Regions from separate parts of the Paenibacillus sp. FSL R5-0345 genome, predicted to be linked through region 2. Evidence: riboswitches for the same ligand, from Rfam matches in the RefSeq annotation. Region 2 holds a riboswitch; each other region holds the start of a gene.

Region 1 (3,703 bases), 1.1 Mb from region 2:
TCTACCAAGTCCCACAGAATCCGTAGAAATGACTATACAATTCATAGAGGAGCATTATACAGAGAGCATCAGCGTGAAGCAGTTGGCTGAGCTTGCGGGGATATCGTTCTGGCAGTATACACCGATCTTTCAACAGCTTACCGGCAAAAAGCCACTTGAGTACCTGACCGATCTGCGCATTAGTCATTCCAAGCGCTTCCTGCAGGAATCGACGGAACCGCTGCGTGAAATCGCCAGACTGGTAGGCTTCTCCGATGAATATTATTTCAGCCGCCGCTTTCGGCAAAAAACCGGAGTTACCCCCGGACAATATGCGCATCAGCGAGGTCGTAAGCTTACCGTCAAAGATTGGACAGGCCATGAAGTGGAGATTCCAGAGCAAGCGAGACGCATTGTCTATCATGGAGAGACACTTGGCGACCTTCTCGCACTAGGCGTGAAGCCCATCGGAGGAGATGAAGCATTCGTGCGGAACAGCGTCTATAAACATCGGCTTAAAAAGCTCGCCAATGTTGGTTTTCCGCTGGACCCGCAGCTGACCGCTTCACTTAATCCAGATTTGATTATTTTGGCCAATAGTGATGAAAGAGCCTATAGAACCGTTTCCGGCATCGCCCCGACACTCACCTTTGATTCCTTTGCACCACTCGAAAGTCGAATGCGAACACTAGGCAGCTGGCTCGGTAAACAACGCGAAGCCGAAGCGTGGCTGGAGTCATTTACAATCAAAAATGCTGCTATGTGGCAGCATCTTTACGAGACCAGTCTCCAAGCCGGAGAGACTGCCTCTGCTTTGGTCTATGACCACGGAAATCATCTGTATGCTATGGGAATGTCCGGATTCTCCACAGCGCTTTATGCTCCATGTGGTCTACAACCGACAGAGGAGATTCAAGCCATACTGGATGAAGAATTAGGGTTCGCTGAAGTTGATCCAGCGCGATTGCCTGCCTATACTGGAGATCATATCTTCATGCTCATTCCTGAGCGTCCAGACTCAAGGGCTGCTATGGAGCGACTACTAGACAGTTCACTTTGGAAAAGTATTCCAGCAGTACGTCAGGGACATGTTTATCTGCTCGACGGAAGCAAATGGAACTCTAGTGATGCGTTAACTCGGGAGAAGCTGCTAACGCTGCTACCTAAACTGCTCGGTGGAAGCCCCCCTAGTAATTGAAGGTGAATCTAGGATTCTCTTTTGACTTTTCAAAACTTCATGGGGTATACTTTACCTACGCTTAATTTCCAACTTTTACAGTTGAAAAGCGGGGGAACCAGTTAATTGGGGCGAATCATTGAGCATTAGAATGTAGGGTACCATCTTACCCGAGTCCGTCAGCTAACCTCGTCAGCAGTGGATGGGTCTGCTTTTCATGTTATTTACATAACCAGAGACCCTTGCTAAGGGTCTCTTTTTGTGTTTTTTTGGACCCTGCTGGCAGTAGATTGGCCTTTGACACTAAGGCTTCCTCTTTTCTCACACAAAGGGACAAAGGAGAGATGTAAGTGCAAAAGGTAAAGTACATCACGGATATTAACAAAATTGCTATGTTGTCTGATCTGGAAAAAGAGAACTTGAAAGAAATCACGGACAAATTTGTTTTTCGTGTGAATGACTACTATCTGTCTTTGATCAACTGGGACGATCCAGATGATCCCATTCGTAAACTGGTTATCCCTAACGAAGGTGAACTGCTGGAATATGGACGTTGGGATGCTTCGGATGAAGACACGAATTATGTGGTGCCGGGTTGTCAGCACAAGTATAAAACAACAGCATTACTGATTGTATCCGAGGTCTGCGGAGCCTATTGCCGTTACTGCTTCCGTAAACGCCTGTTCCGAAATGACGTGAAAGAAGCGATGTCTGATGTCTCTCCGGGACTGGAGTATATTGCAAACCACCCTGAGATTAACAACGTTCTTCTTACGGGCGGTGACAGTTTAATTCTCTCCACACCAAAGCTAAGATCCATTATTGAAAACTTAAGAAGCATTGAGCATGTCAAGATTATCAGATTAGGTTCGAAGATTCCCGTATTTAATCCGATGCGGATCTCTGAAGACGAAGAGCTGTTGGAGCTGATTCGTACTTACTCTACCGAAGACAAGCGAATTTATGTTATGGCGCATATCAATCATCCTCGTGAAATCACACCTGAAGCCAAAAAAGCATTTAAAGCCCTCCACAACGCTGGGGCAATTGTCGTAAATCAGACCCCCGTCCTTAAAGGCATCAATGATGATCCCGTTATATTGGGAGAATTGCTAGACCGACTCTCATGGGCTGGCGTAACACCTTACTACTTCTTCGTGAATCGTCCCGTTGCCGGAAATCGAGATTTTGTATTACCTCTTGAGCAAGTCTATCAAATTGTAGAAGAAGCCAAAGCCAGAACCTCAGGACTTGGCAAAAGAGTACGCCTATCCATGTCACACACCTCCGGAAAGATAGAAATTCTCGCCATTGATAACGGAAAAGCCTATCTTAAATATCATCAATCCAGAGATCAGGAATACGGAAAGTTCATGATTCTAGATTGCCCTAAGGATGCAGAATGGTTTGATGACCTGCCCGGAAATGAGGAATATTGGACCCCTCCTGTGAAAAAGAATGATGCTATTATTTCTGTTAATGAGTTATCAAACAAGACTGCGGATCTGATTTGTAAATAATTCAATCGATTCTTTTAATAAAAATCCTGACCAAAATACTCAGAAGACTCAAATGAAATATAAGCCCCACCATAAAGCATGCAATCATACTAAAACCACTAGCATCTTCTATAGCAAAAAACAACTTAGCAGGCCAATACGTAGGAATCCACGCACCTGCAAATTGCCATGGTGATGGAATAAAATACGCTACGATTGGCCCTGCTATAAACAAACCACCTATCTTAGATAAAGCTAAGCCTTCTACCTTATTTGCAGCAAAAGAAGCAAGAAATAAAGCAAAGCAAGGGGCTTCAATTGCTAATAATAAAAGAATGTATATATGCTCCAATTGGAAGTTAGATAAGCCTGAAACTATAAAATACACCAGTGATAGAAGTGTACAAAGTACAGATGGAAGAACTAGACGATACACCATGTACCCCTTACGCATTAATGGCGTAACCGCGTAATAAGAGATGATGTTCTCATCACGTTCATCAAGCATTAAAAGACCTGTCATCATACCGGTCAGCATGGGAAAGGTCATTACTAAAAAAATCGCAGCAAAGCTACTGTATTCATTTAAATCGAAAGCATAACCGTTTGTAAGCCACTCTGCCGCTATTGGAAATCCAAATCTTGAGACGACTAAAAGTGCTAAAGGAGCAAAGATGCCGACCATAAGCACCGGGTCCAACCCAGCATGACGGATATCGCTTAGAAAAAGCGTATGATACTTCTTCATCTCTTGACTCCTCCCTTGCCTATGCGCATCATTACATGTTGCTCGAAGGACCTTTTTGCCCAGACATATATCACAACATTCCAGAGCAGTAATATCGATATGGAGTACATGTAATTGGCAAGTGACATAGCTGAGGTTTCCGAACTCAACAAGCGAAGTGTTCCTTCTGTAGGTAATAATAGAAAAACATTGGAGTTCCATATCTTAAAAAAACCAAGTAACGGCAGTATGAAAGGTAGTACGAATACTTGTGAGAGTAAAATGAAACCATTAATCGTCTGGCAACGAGCCACTACTCCA
Region 2 (3,703 bases):
GGTGATGAGAGCGAAGAATGGGCAACTGAAGATTTCTTAGTAAGCCTTGCGGAGAAAGAGAAGTTAGCTATCGATTACGAAATGCTGCGTAAAGATATCAAGGATCGTACGTTTGCAGATGACCTAAATAAGGGCATGCAGCTAGCTACTGAAGCAGGGGTAACTACAACGCCATCCCTTTACATCAATGGAGTAAAGACTGCGGATCCATTTAACATTGAAGCGATTTCAACTGAAATTAATGACGCCGCAAAAGCTGTGGAGGCAAAGTGACAAAGTTCCTATCTTTTTGCAAGCGTAACTGCCTGTATCTGGCCTGGTTCGTCTCTTTAGTTGCTGTTGCCGGTAGCTTGTATTTGAGCGAAGTATTGAAATATGAACCTTGTAAGCTTTGCTGGTTCCAGCGAATTTTCATGTATCCTCAGTTATTCCTCTTGGGAATTGCAACGTTTCGAGGGGATAAACGGATAATCCCTTATGTACTTCCACTAAGCTTGATTGGTGGCAGTATCTCGATCTATCACTATGCGGAACAGAAAATTCCTGCGTTAAGTAAAGTTCTTCCTTGTACAATTGGTGTTCCTTGTAATAAGGATTACTTGAACTTTTTTGGATTCATTACGATACCATTCCTTGCGTTAATCGCTTTTGCTTTAATTAGTATTTTACTTTGGTACGGACGTAAGGAAGAAGAAGTGATGGAGTTAGATACAGAGGAAAGTTTAGGATTTTGATTTTTTAACTTTAAGTGATCCGAAAAAATGTGAAAAGTGATTAAAAACACGATCCAGAGGGATAATTGAAGAGAATGAAAGAGAGCATCCAATAAGACGCTGTATTTGCGCTTACTGGATGTTTTTTCATTCTTTTTTCATTTTTTTCAACGCTTTACTGTAACCACTTTGTAGACTAATATTAGACCTTGTGAGAAGTTGAATATGCGCTGAATTTTCTTAGGAAAAACGGGGGAACCAAACTTGGCATTCGTGCCAATGGGGTGAATCGGAATGGGTCGATTGGACTTAAACCGTAGGGCTATACCACAGCCCGAATCCGCCAGCTAACCTCGTAAGCAAAGGTGGGATAATGACCATGCATAGCATGCGGATCATTTCCGTATGCTATTTTTAGTGTCTGCATTTATGAAATCCACCAATGAAAACAGCGCGCGGAATTTCCGTTTCAGCTCCCAAAGAAAGGAACTGTATCCACCATGGTAAGCAAGGTAAAACGACTATTGATCGGGCGTCCGATGAAGTCGAACGAACTCGATCATGAAAAGTTATCCAAGGTTAAAGCACTGGCTGTCCTGTCTTCTGATGCGCTCTCGTCTGTAGCCTACGGAACGGAACAAATTCTGATTGTACTAGTGGCTGCAGGGTTTACTGCCATCTGGTATTCCCTGCCAATTGCATTAGCCGTATTGGGCCTGCTGGCCATCCTGATTTTATCCTATCGGCAGACGATCTACGCTTATCCTCAGGGAGGCGGAGCTTACATCGTTGCCAAGAGTAATCTTGGTGTTCCGACAGGGCTTTTAGCAGGAGGGTCTTTGTTAGTGGATTACATTCTGACCGTTGCTGTTAGTGCGTCGGCAGGGACGGATGCGATCACATCGGCTTTTCCAAGTCTTCATAATCACACCGTTCTTATTGCAGTATCCGTTATTATTCTTCTTACTTTAATTAATCTTCGCGGAGTTACAGAATCAGCTTCATTCATCGCAATCCCAGTGTATTTGTTCGTGGTGTCGATTGTAGTGTTGATTATCTCCGGTATTATTAAATATGCAGCAGGTGGCGTGCATGCGAATGTCCCTGAAATTGGCGCTGCTGTTTCTAATGTTAGTTTGTTTCTACTATTAAAAGCCTTCAGTTCTGGCTGTTCGGCTCTTACGGGTGTAGAGGCTGTATCTAATGCTATTCCAAACTTTAAAGCACCTGCAGAAAAGAATGCAGCCAAGACCTTAATGGTCATGGGAGTTATACTTGGATTTATGTTCACAGGCATCACACTCCTGGCGTATTGGTACGGCATAGTGCCTGACGAAAAGGCCACAGTTGTTTCTCAGATCGCTGAATCGACCTTTGGTCGCGGAACTTTATATTTTTTCATTCAAGGTATCACAGCAGTAATTTTGTTCTTGGCGGCAAATACGGCATACTCAGCGTTCCCGCTGCTTGCATTTATGTTTGCAAAAGATAAATATATGCCGCATGCTTTTATGGTTCGTGGTGACCGTCTAGGCTTCTCCAATGGTATTATTTTTCTAGGTGTTCTGTCAGCACTGCTTGTAGCTGCATTCCACGGAAATACAGAAAGCCTGATTCCTCTTTATGCGGTTGGTGTCTTCATTCCATTCACATTGTCACAGCTAGGAATGATGGTTCATTGGTTTAAAACCAAACCAGCGGGATGGAAAAAAAGATTTGTTGTAAATACCATTGGTATGCTGACTACATTGACGATTACGCTTATTTTTATCATCACTAAATTTTCAAGCGTATGGATGGCTTTCATTTTCTTACCTGCTGTAATGTTCGTGTTCCACCGGATTCACAAGCACTATTTGAACACTGCAGATCAGCTTCGTATATGCCCGAGTACAGATAAACCTTTGATTAAAGGCAGCACGGTTGTTGTCCCTGTTGCCGGTGTAACACGTGCTGTACTGCATTCCATTAGCTATGCCAAGTCTTTAACGGATAATGTTGTAGCAGTATATGTTGGATTTGATGAAGAGGACATCCAAAAGATGGAGCAACGGTGGGAGGAGTGGAACCCAGGTGTACGCCTGATTGTACTTCGTTCCAGATATCGCAGTATTATTCGTCCGTTACTGAAATTTATTGATACAGTGGAGTGGAAGACCGCAGCAACGGATCATATCACGATCCTGATCCCACAATTTATCACTAAGCATTGGTGGCAAGCTGTACTTCATAATCAGACCAGCTTTTTAATCCGTTCTTACCTAATGAATTCAAAAGATGTTGTGGTAGCGACTGTCCCTTATCATTTGAATAAATAGTGAACCCTTAAGGAGAGGCTATATCCGGAACGTTCGGAATATAGCCTTTTTTGTATTTTAAAGAAGGAAATTGTTACAAATCCACAAAATTTAAAATTTATATGTTGACATAGAGAATGAGAATCAATATCATTTAAAAGTGAGACAGAGACAGTCAACATCTTTGAGAAAACATAGCTTGTACACACTAGGAGGGTATTAAATGTTTTGGTTTAACAGAAAAAGATTTGGAAGCATGAAATTAACGATGGTCGGATTAATGGTGATGGTGCTATTTTTATCCGCTTGCGGTAATAATAATTCCGGTAACGCATCAAACACAGGATCAGAGCCTACAGCAGCACCTACTGCTGAAGCCACAGAAGCTCCTGCAGCGCCTAAGACGTTAACGGATGCAATGGGGCATGAAGTAACGATTCCGGCTAATCCAACGCGTGTACTGGGTTCTTATTTGGAGGATGCTCTGGTAACTCTGGGTGTGACTCCAGTAGCACAATGGTCCGTACCGAATGGTGTTCAGGATTATCTGGCCGCTGAATTGAAAGATGTGCCTACCATTAGCTACGATCTTCCGCTCGAGGCAGTAACCAGCTTTGCTCCGGATCTTATTCTCATCCCATCGGAGTCTTCTGTACAGAACGGTATCTACGACCAACTGAATAAGATTGCACC
Region 3 (3,703 bases), 3.1 Mb from region 2:
CCTTAATCATTTATTTATTTGGTCTATTGATGTATAAAACCGATTTTTTAGAACGAGCAAGGCTTTATTATTCAAATGAACATTTATTTAAATTAGCCATCTATAGTCCTATTTTCATTCTTGAATTAGCGCCATTGCTATTCTTATTGAGGTCAAAGAAGGAGAACCTGCAGAGCATTGGATTAACTACTTCTAATACTGCAATATCTATTCTTCTAGGTATTGTTGGGGCCATTCCTTTTACCTATCAAATTATTCTAGACTTCATTCTACATAAGAAAGAAATTCAATTGGAAGGAGCAAATCTGTGGGTAGAGTTCTTAATACTCTTCATTTTCACTGCACTGCCTGAAGAATTAATGTTCAGAGGTTATATCCAGACTCGAATTACAGGCTTGATTAAGAATAAATATCTTGCCATTGTAGTGGTTGGATTATTATTTGCGTTGATGCATATTCCTTTTCAAATGAGTATGGTTAATATGACCTTTATGGATTATTTAATTACTAATTGGGTGTATATGATTCAATTGATGGTTATGCATATATATTTTGTCTATCTTTATACTCGAAATAATAATATCCTTGTCCCAATCATTAGTCATACCCTCATAGATTATATTCAATTATATATAAAGTAACTCCCACGGGAGGGTTGAAATACTGAATGTCAGCCCTCCAACTACGCTAGTTAGCTTTTCGGCCAAAGTGAGCTCCGAGGGCTATACAACGGACAAATTACCGCTGGGCAGCAAATCCTCTTGAGCAGTCATTTGCTCCCGCACATGTCTAAGCTGATCTTTCAGTACAGGAACACTCTTTTGCAGGATAATGCTAATTTGAGGTAAAGATAGCTTTAGGCCATACCACATCACTTTTACGAGCTGTTCCTCCCAAGGCAGTGCCTTGGCAGACAGAAGAGACCGGCGTGCGTAATAATCGGCGCACTGACGGATACAAGAGCGGTAAGCTTCGATAGAGAATAGCTGGCTGTCGAAGCTTTTTTGACGGAATATTTTATGAAGCTCTTTAAAAGTTCGGATAGTAACTCTCTCGGCTTCTGCTGATTGTTGTAACAACATAGAACTGAGCGCATAGATATCATTCGTATTCTTTTGAACACACTCTGCAAATATAGTTCTACGGGGCGATCCGGCAGGTAAGGGGTCAGGCATGATAAACACGATCCTTTCAGAATGGGTTATGGGATGAACCTATAATATAGAAAAGTAAGAAATGGATTTGTTGATAAGCTCGGCGGTATCAGGTTCTGGATAACTATGCTTTTGAAGCGCAATACTGGATACGGACTTAGATGGTTTATAGTATAGCCGCCCCCCTCTGGAATCTCTTCCACCGGCAACAGCTCTGTACAGACGACCTTGCTGGATATGATCTGCCAATGATTTACCCTGCAGCTTGGCTTTTAAATCCTGTAAAGCATCTTGCACTAGCTCAAACTGAGTCTGATCCCACTCTGAACCATGGGTACGTACTTTATCTATCGCTTCCTCAAGCCGGCAGTGGTATATCATTCTGAGAAAAGAACTCCATTTAATAAGGTCGAAGGTTTTAGTATTGGCTGAGATAAGACATGCCCCCCAGCTGCTACCCCCTTTACAGGTAAGTTTCAGGATGCCATACCGGCTGCCTGGATCAGCCTCCATTCCATAGTGAATAGGCTCAGGTGAATCAAAGACGAATACTTCAATGCGAGATAGTCTTCGCTGGTCCATGACAAGTTTCTCCTCCCTAGGGTTCCAAAAGCTTAAGCTCAACATGGTGAGTAAGGTTAGCCTTCTCTATACAGGCGAGCATTTCAGCTTCGTTCTCACAGACTGCGGCATGCTCCAGCCATAGTCGGAATTTCTGTTTACGTATAATGGATAAATGTAAGGGGAAGGTGCTGCGGGATCTCATTACGTACCAACCAATAGCAACGTCCTTCCAAGGTTTCTTAAAGGGGGCGAGCCACGGAAAACATTGGTGTGCGGACCAATCCTGCAGCTGCTGCTTTTCTCTGATACTTTTATATATTTCGTATATAATTCTTCGGTCCATACAGTACTCACAAGTAGAAGGGCTGCTGAAATGGCGCAAGGATTCAATTTGGTTCTGACCAAATGCATAGCCGACAATAGTTCTGTGATGATCCTCTTCGAACCATAACGCTCCAAAGCAAACATAATTTAGACTTATCGGCTCAAGCAGCCCTTGCTGAATTCCCCAATAATAGTGTTTCATTCCTTTCACCCCGTCCAGCATGCTATTACCCGGGTAGGTTCAGGTAACGCAAAAACCGCAGCAAGAGGAGGACCTCTGCTGCGGTTTTGGAATACAGGCATACACACCTGTGCCAAAGCGTGGCGGATCAAGGGTCTCTCTCTTTACGCTTACGAGGTTAGCTGTCGGATTCGGACGGTGAGAGTCGCCCTACCTATGTGAGACTTGAACAGTCTCCTTCGGATTCACCCCAAGTAGGCCATGTGGCCCGATGGTTCCCCCGTTCCCTGCAAATACAGGAACTCAGCGTTGATTGTATTTCGTGAAATAGATTCAATCCGAATCATACTCTTTTCAAGGTGTTTCTGTAAAAGCAGAAAGTGTTCTTTTGAGCGCAATTTGAACCGTATCCTACCAACTGCGACGAAAAATCCTGCCAAATAGGTATTTATTGCGTGTTATCGAGCTTCTTCCTCGTTTAATCTCGACTTCTCGTTTCCTTTCCTATATAGGCGATTTTTGGTGATTTCTCCAGCTGTGGTGAATAAAATCACAGAGTCCGTCCGCTTTTCGCTAATTGATTCAAATTCGAGTAAACAAGAGATATAGAGAGATTGAATATCAAGTAAGCGCTATCCAATGCGAAAATAGTTTTTAATTTGCATTATTTTGGCATCAATCACGTTTTACAATACTTCCTGCATAAGGGTATGATTACTCCTGTTTCAACAACAATCGAATATTTGATCCGCTTAATTTCCGGTAAGGAAAGCGGGGGAACCAACAATCGGCAGACGATGTGAGAGTCGGAAGCCGGTTATGGGGTGAATCCTGTAGAGGATGCGAGTGAGCTCGCATCCTCTACAGGTAGGGCGACTCTCACCGCCCGAATCCGACAGCTAACCTCGTAAGCGTATGGAGAGAGGATGAGTGCAATGTGACCGCTAGCGAGCCACAGAGGAGAATCCTTTGTGGCTTTTTGCTGTGCTTTTTTAAGCAAAGCATTTATGGAAAACCTCAGGAAGAGGTCGTTATATTCATCATTAGCGGTAGCTTTTCTTTCAAGACCAGGGTGATCAAGCTCTGATCTTACAAGCAAAGCATTTGAGGAGAATAAGAGATGACAGATCAGAATGAATATGTACTGGTATGTGCGCCAACGAAGGCAGGAGAACATTTTATTAAGCTTCTAAAATTTAGAGGCATTAAGATGGCGGGATTGACCAACAACTTGCCTGAGAAGTCCCTACTTGAAGAGATGGGGATTGAGAAAGTCGTTCTAGTAGATACCCGCCATCAGAATACTTGGTTTCGCCCGCCGTTCCCGGTAGGCCGGGTATATCTGTTCGAGAGCAGCTTTACGTTATGCTGCCGCTACATTCAGATGTGCCGCACCTGGACGACGCAGCCGATTTTTGTGATCACAAGCTCAATAAATCCTAGATTGGTCTATAAAAGACTTGGTGCAAGTTATGTAATC
Region 4 (3,703 bases), 3.3 Mb from region 2:
GCTGCTCCCTACATTATAGCTCAAGGTGAAGCGTTATCATAGGGTTTGTGACAAAAAAATGAACGATAATACCATCAATTGATTGAAAAATATGGATTTTAATATCATTTCTCATAGACCATGCAATAAAAAGGTTTGTTTCCTGATGGGGTTAAGCGCTCATACGTATCTGTAATCGTAAATCCACACTTTTGGTAAGTTCGGATCGCCCGCTGGTTCCAGGTCAATACCTCTAGATCAATCTCACGCTCAGGATAACGAAGCAAGGCTTCTTGCACGATTGCATCCATGAATAATTTGCCTAGCCCTTTACCGCATAGATCAGGTTGCATGCCAATCCCCAAACGTACAACACCTTCCATCGGGAACAACTGCGCGAATCCACACAAAGCTTCTTGCCCATTTAATATGGAGACATATTGCTCATTCCGTAGCTGAGGATCACCGAACTCGATGCCTAGAGCCTGCATTTGTTCCCACGGCATCCAGCCGTAAATATTATAAGGGGGGATGTAATTCCAATTGCATATCTCTTCCGCGTGACTAGTCTCCATAGGAGTTACATGAAAAGTAACCGAGGGATTTATCATAAGGTCAAAGACCTCCTTTCACGTGGGTTATAACGCTTGCCGTCCTTACGAGTGCCGAAGGCGTTTATACTTGTAACTAATTATATACAAAAAGAGGGGGCATCGACTCAGAAAATTTATAAGGAATATTGTTTTACAAATTTTGAGAGGGGTAAATATTAAATAAGACAAAAAAACAAGCTCTTCCCCAAGAATTAACCTCTTGGAAAAGAGCCTATGTACGTTCTACTTATTGAACATCATCATTATCTTCTGTCTCAGAAGCAACAGAATGATAAGCATCAGTGCTCATAATCCGTTTAGCACCGATATAGCGTTTTACGTAGTAGCTATCACTCAGGGAGCTAATCGTTACACCGCGTGAGGAAGATGCGTGTGCAAACTTGCCTTCACCGACATAAATGCCGACGTGGGAAACACCCTTACCACTTGTATTGAAGAATACAAGATCTCCTGATCTTAAATCATCTCGGGAGATAGCAGTACCCATTTGATACTGGGAACCTGATTGGTGTGGTAGGTTGATACCGATTTTATCAAAAACATACATTGTAAATCCGGAGCAATCAAATCCATTTGTGGAGATCCCGCCGGATACGTATTTAGTTCCGATGGTCTTGTCGATCACTTTATCCATTTTGGAATCCGCGAAAGCGCTTCCTGCTCCGATGGTGAAGATAATGGAAAAGCTGAGTACAGCTGCTGCTAACTTCTTCTTCAAAAGTTTATACCCCTTCCAGATGCCTACGAGGTTAGCTTAAGGGTTCGGTTGAAGGTCCCCTATGACCCCTCTAAAAATGGAGGTCAATTCACCCAAAGTTGGTTCCCCCGTTTCCCTAATAGTTAGGAAACTCGGCTCAGACTGTTGATTAGGAATAGCTTGTAATCAATACATGACAAAACCTTTGTAAATAACAACTTAATGATTACAAAAATGTTACTAAAATCTTACTGCAGTTATTGTAACAAACAGAGTGCCGCTTGGCAATCGTTTTTAACCTAATCATGCAGAAAAATTCATATATTTAAAGACAAAATGCATATGTAAGCGATAATATTAAACTTATTTTTATATTTATTGAAATTTTTATCAAATAAAAGTGTTTAAAGTCTGTTCTAGAGGTGTAAAGATTATAATAAGGCAAAAGAAAACCTGGATTCGATTAAGGTGATAATCAAATCCAGGTCTATATAGTTGTAATTGTGAGGTTATAGTTGTGGGGAAGTATTAATCGTAGGCTACAGCTTGATATGAGGAAGTACTCATTACTCTTTTAGCGCCAACGTAGCGATTGGCCCAGTAGGACTGGCTAAGTGAAGTGATGGTCACGCCATATGAAGATGATGATTGTGCGAATTTTCCGTTTCCAACATAAATGCCGACATGGGATACGCCATTGCCCAATGTGTTAAAGAAAACTAGGTCACCTGAACGCAATTTGCTTTTGGCTACAGGAGTTCCAACATTATATTGAGCTTTTGAAGTGCGGGGCAAAGAAAGACCCACCTTCTTGAATACATACGTAGTGAATCCAGAACAGTCAAACCCGGCAGTGCTAGTGCCTCCGGTTTTATAGGCAACTCCAATTGTCTTTGAAATAACACTGTCCATCTTAGAATCTGCAAAGGCACTTCCTCCACCAATAGAGAACGCCATCACAAGTCCCAGCGCCGCAGCGACGCATGCTTTTCTTAAATTCTTCAAAAAAATTGTACCCCTTCCAATGCCTGTGAGGTTAGCTTAAGGATTCGGTAGAAGGTTCCCCTATGATCACTGCAAAGCGAGATCAATTCACCCAAAATATGGTTCCCCCACTTCCCGGTGCAAGGAATTCGGCGTTTTATGCACCAGATAGTGACTTATCGACAAGACTACGATGAATACATGAAGTTATGTAGAAATCGTTTCAAATGATTACAAACTTGTTACTAATGGAACAGGACTTATTGTAACAAAGTCTTTACGATTTTGCAAATCGTCATAATTTGTCTATAACGCGAAAGAGTCCCGGCTCCTGATTTAGGAACCGGGACTCTTATATTATGTGTTGTAATGCCATAAATTATTGTGGAAATGCTTTACTGCGCCATAGATGATATTGAGCGGAGATTCCCCACATTTTGAAAAGTGTCGAGGGCAGTGATGAGAGTTGACGAATAAGAAGTGCCGGCAGGCCAGGACAGAAGATACCGGATAGTCCGCACACTAGCAGAAGGATAAGGCCCGCTGCACCAAGTATGATTGAAATGCCTAGTGCAGGAATCAGTGACTTTATACAGATGAATAGGGAAGAGAACATCCCCGTACCGCTGGTATAACCAAACTGCATATATAGAAGGAACAGGCGAACGATAAAGATGTATATAAGCCATGCCAATACGTATGGAAGTAGATGAAGTAACAAAGAGGAGTTCAGAAAGGAAGATAAGAACAGCCCGTACATTTTTGGAGCGAGCCAGTATAACGGCAATAGAGCCAGCACCCATTCGATTAAACTAAAGATAAACACTGGAAATCCATAAAGCTTCATGCCGGGAAAAAAGAACAGGCCTCGCTCTCCTTTTCTCTCCTGATGGAGTTCATGCAGTAATCCTGCTCTTATGAAGGGGGAGAGCAGCAGTCGTAAGAGAACAAGCCCTAGGAACATCCATAACCAATTACGTATCTCAGGATCTGTGTTCAAGCTGAACTGCCCTTCGACATAATAGAGTAGTCTACCCATTCCACTGCCTCCAGCGTCTTTATCTGGGTAGCGCAGTAGAATTGGAACGATAGCAGACCGGATGAAGCCGTACATAAAGTAGCCCCAGAGCAGTCGATAGATGAAGAGCAGAATCAGAATATAAAATTGCTCCTTCATGCTTTGCCAGCCGCGGGTTATCGATGTTCTCACAATCATTCACCTCACCAGACAAGAGTTCCGAGCACAGTTTCAACTAATTTAGTTACACTTAACGTCCAGCGGGAGAGTGTTTTGGGCTCTATTTCCGCCAGTCTGAAGTTATTAAGATGTTTGTTTTCTAAAAGAACGGTATGCTCAGGATCAATCTCAGCAGAGAGGAGAAGTTTATCGCTTAACAGCTGAAACGTAGTCTCTGCTCCTTCACCGTTC

The links. A riboswitch is a leader RNA that binds a small molecule or an ion and turns the genes downstream of it on or off. The one in region 2 is predicted to bind cyclic di-AMP.
Region 1: another riboswitch for cyclic di-AMP. It lies ahead of R50345_RS11065 (KamA family radical SAM protein); the one in region 2 lies ahead of R50345_RS16140 (APC family permease).
Region 3: another riboswitch for cyclic di-AMP. It lies ahead of R50345_RS02545 (hypothetical protein); the one in region 2 lies ahead of R50345_RS16140 (APC family permease).
Region 4: another riboswitch for cyclic di-AMP. It lies ahead of R50345_RS00555 (C40 family peptidase); the one in region 2 lies ahead of R50345_RS16140 (APC family permease).

Annotation. Positions count from the first base shown of each region.
Region 1 is NZ_CP009281.1:2,579,923-2,583,625, reverse strand. Features, by position in the region: gene R50345_RS11070 (AraC family transcriptional regulator) at 1-1,177, shown strand, start outside; cyclic di-AMP (ydaO/yuaA leader) riboswitch at 1,226-1,369, shown strand; gene R50345_RS11065 (KamA family radical SAM protein) at 1,507-2,676, shown strand; gene R50345_RS11060 (hypothetical protein) at 2,678-3,403, opposite strand; gene R50345_RS11055 (fluoroquinolone export ABC transporter permease subunit) at 3,400-3,703, opposite strand, start outside.
Region 2 is NZ_CP009281.1:3,647,491-3,651,193, reverse strand. Features, by position in the region: gene R50345_RS16150 (DsbA family protein) at 1-273, shown strand, start outside; gene R50345_RS16145 (disulfide oxidoreductase) at 270-734, shown strand; cyclic di-AMP (ydaO/yuaA leader) riboswitch at 932-1,090, shown strand; gene R50345_RS16140 (APC family permease) at 1,214-3,031, shown strand; gene R50345_RS16135 (iron-hydroxamate ABC transporter substrate-binding protein) at 3,234-3,703, shown strand, end outside.
Region 3 is NZ_CP009281.1:556,926-560,628, forward strand. Features, by position in the region: gene R50345_RS02530 (CPBP family intramembrane glutamic endopeptidase) at 1-641, shown strand, start outside; gene R50345_RS02535 (hypothetical protein) at 723-1,175, opposite strand; gene R50345_RS30060 (hypothetical protein) at 1,215-1,736, opposite strand; gene R50345_RS02545 (hypothetical protein) at 1,753-2,244, opposite strand; cyclic di-AMP (ydaO/yuaA leader) riboswitch at 2,377-2,542, opposite strand; cyclic di-AMP (ydaO/yuaA leader) riboswitch at 2,963-3,153, shown strand; gene R50345_RS02550 (hypothetical protein) at 3,344-3,703, shown strand, end outside.
Region 4 is NZ_CP009281.1:113,062-116,764, forward strand. Features, by position in the region: gene R50345_RS00545 (GNAT family N-acetyltransferase) at 105-590, opposite strand; gene R50345_RS00550 (C40 family peptidase) at 820-1,311, opposite strand; cyclic di-AMP (ydaO/yuaA leader) riboswitch at 1,317-1,458, opposite strand; gene R50345_RS00555 (C40 family peptidase) at 1,819-2,247, opposite strand; cyclic di-AMP (ydaO/yuaA leader) riboswitch at 2,301-2,439, opposite strand; gene R50345_RS00560 (hypothetical protein) at 2,654-3,484, opposite strand; gene R50345_RS00565 (M1 family metallopeptidase) at 3,496-3,703, opposite strand, start outside.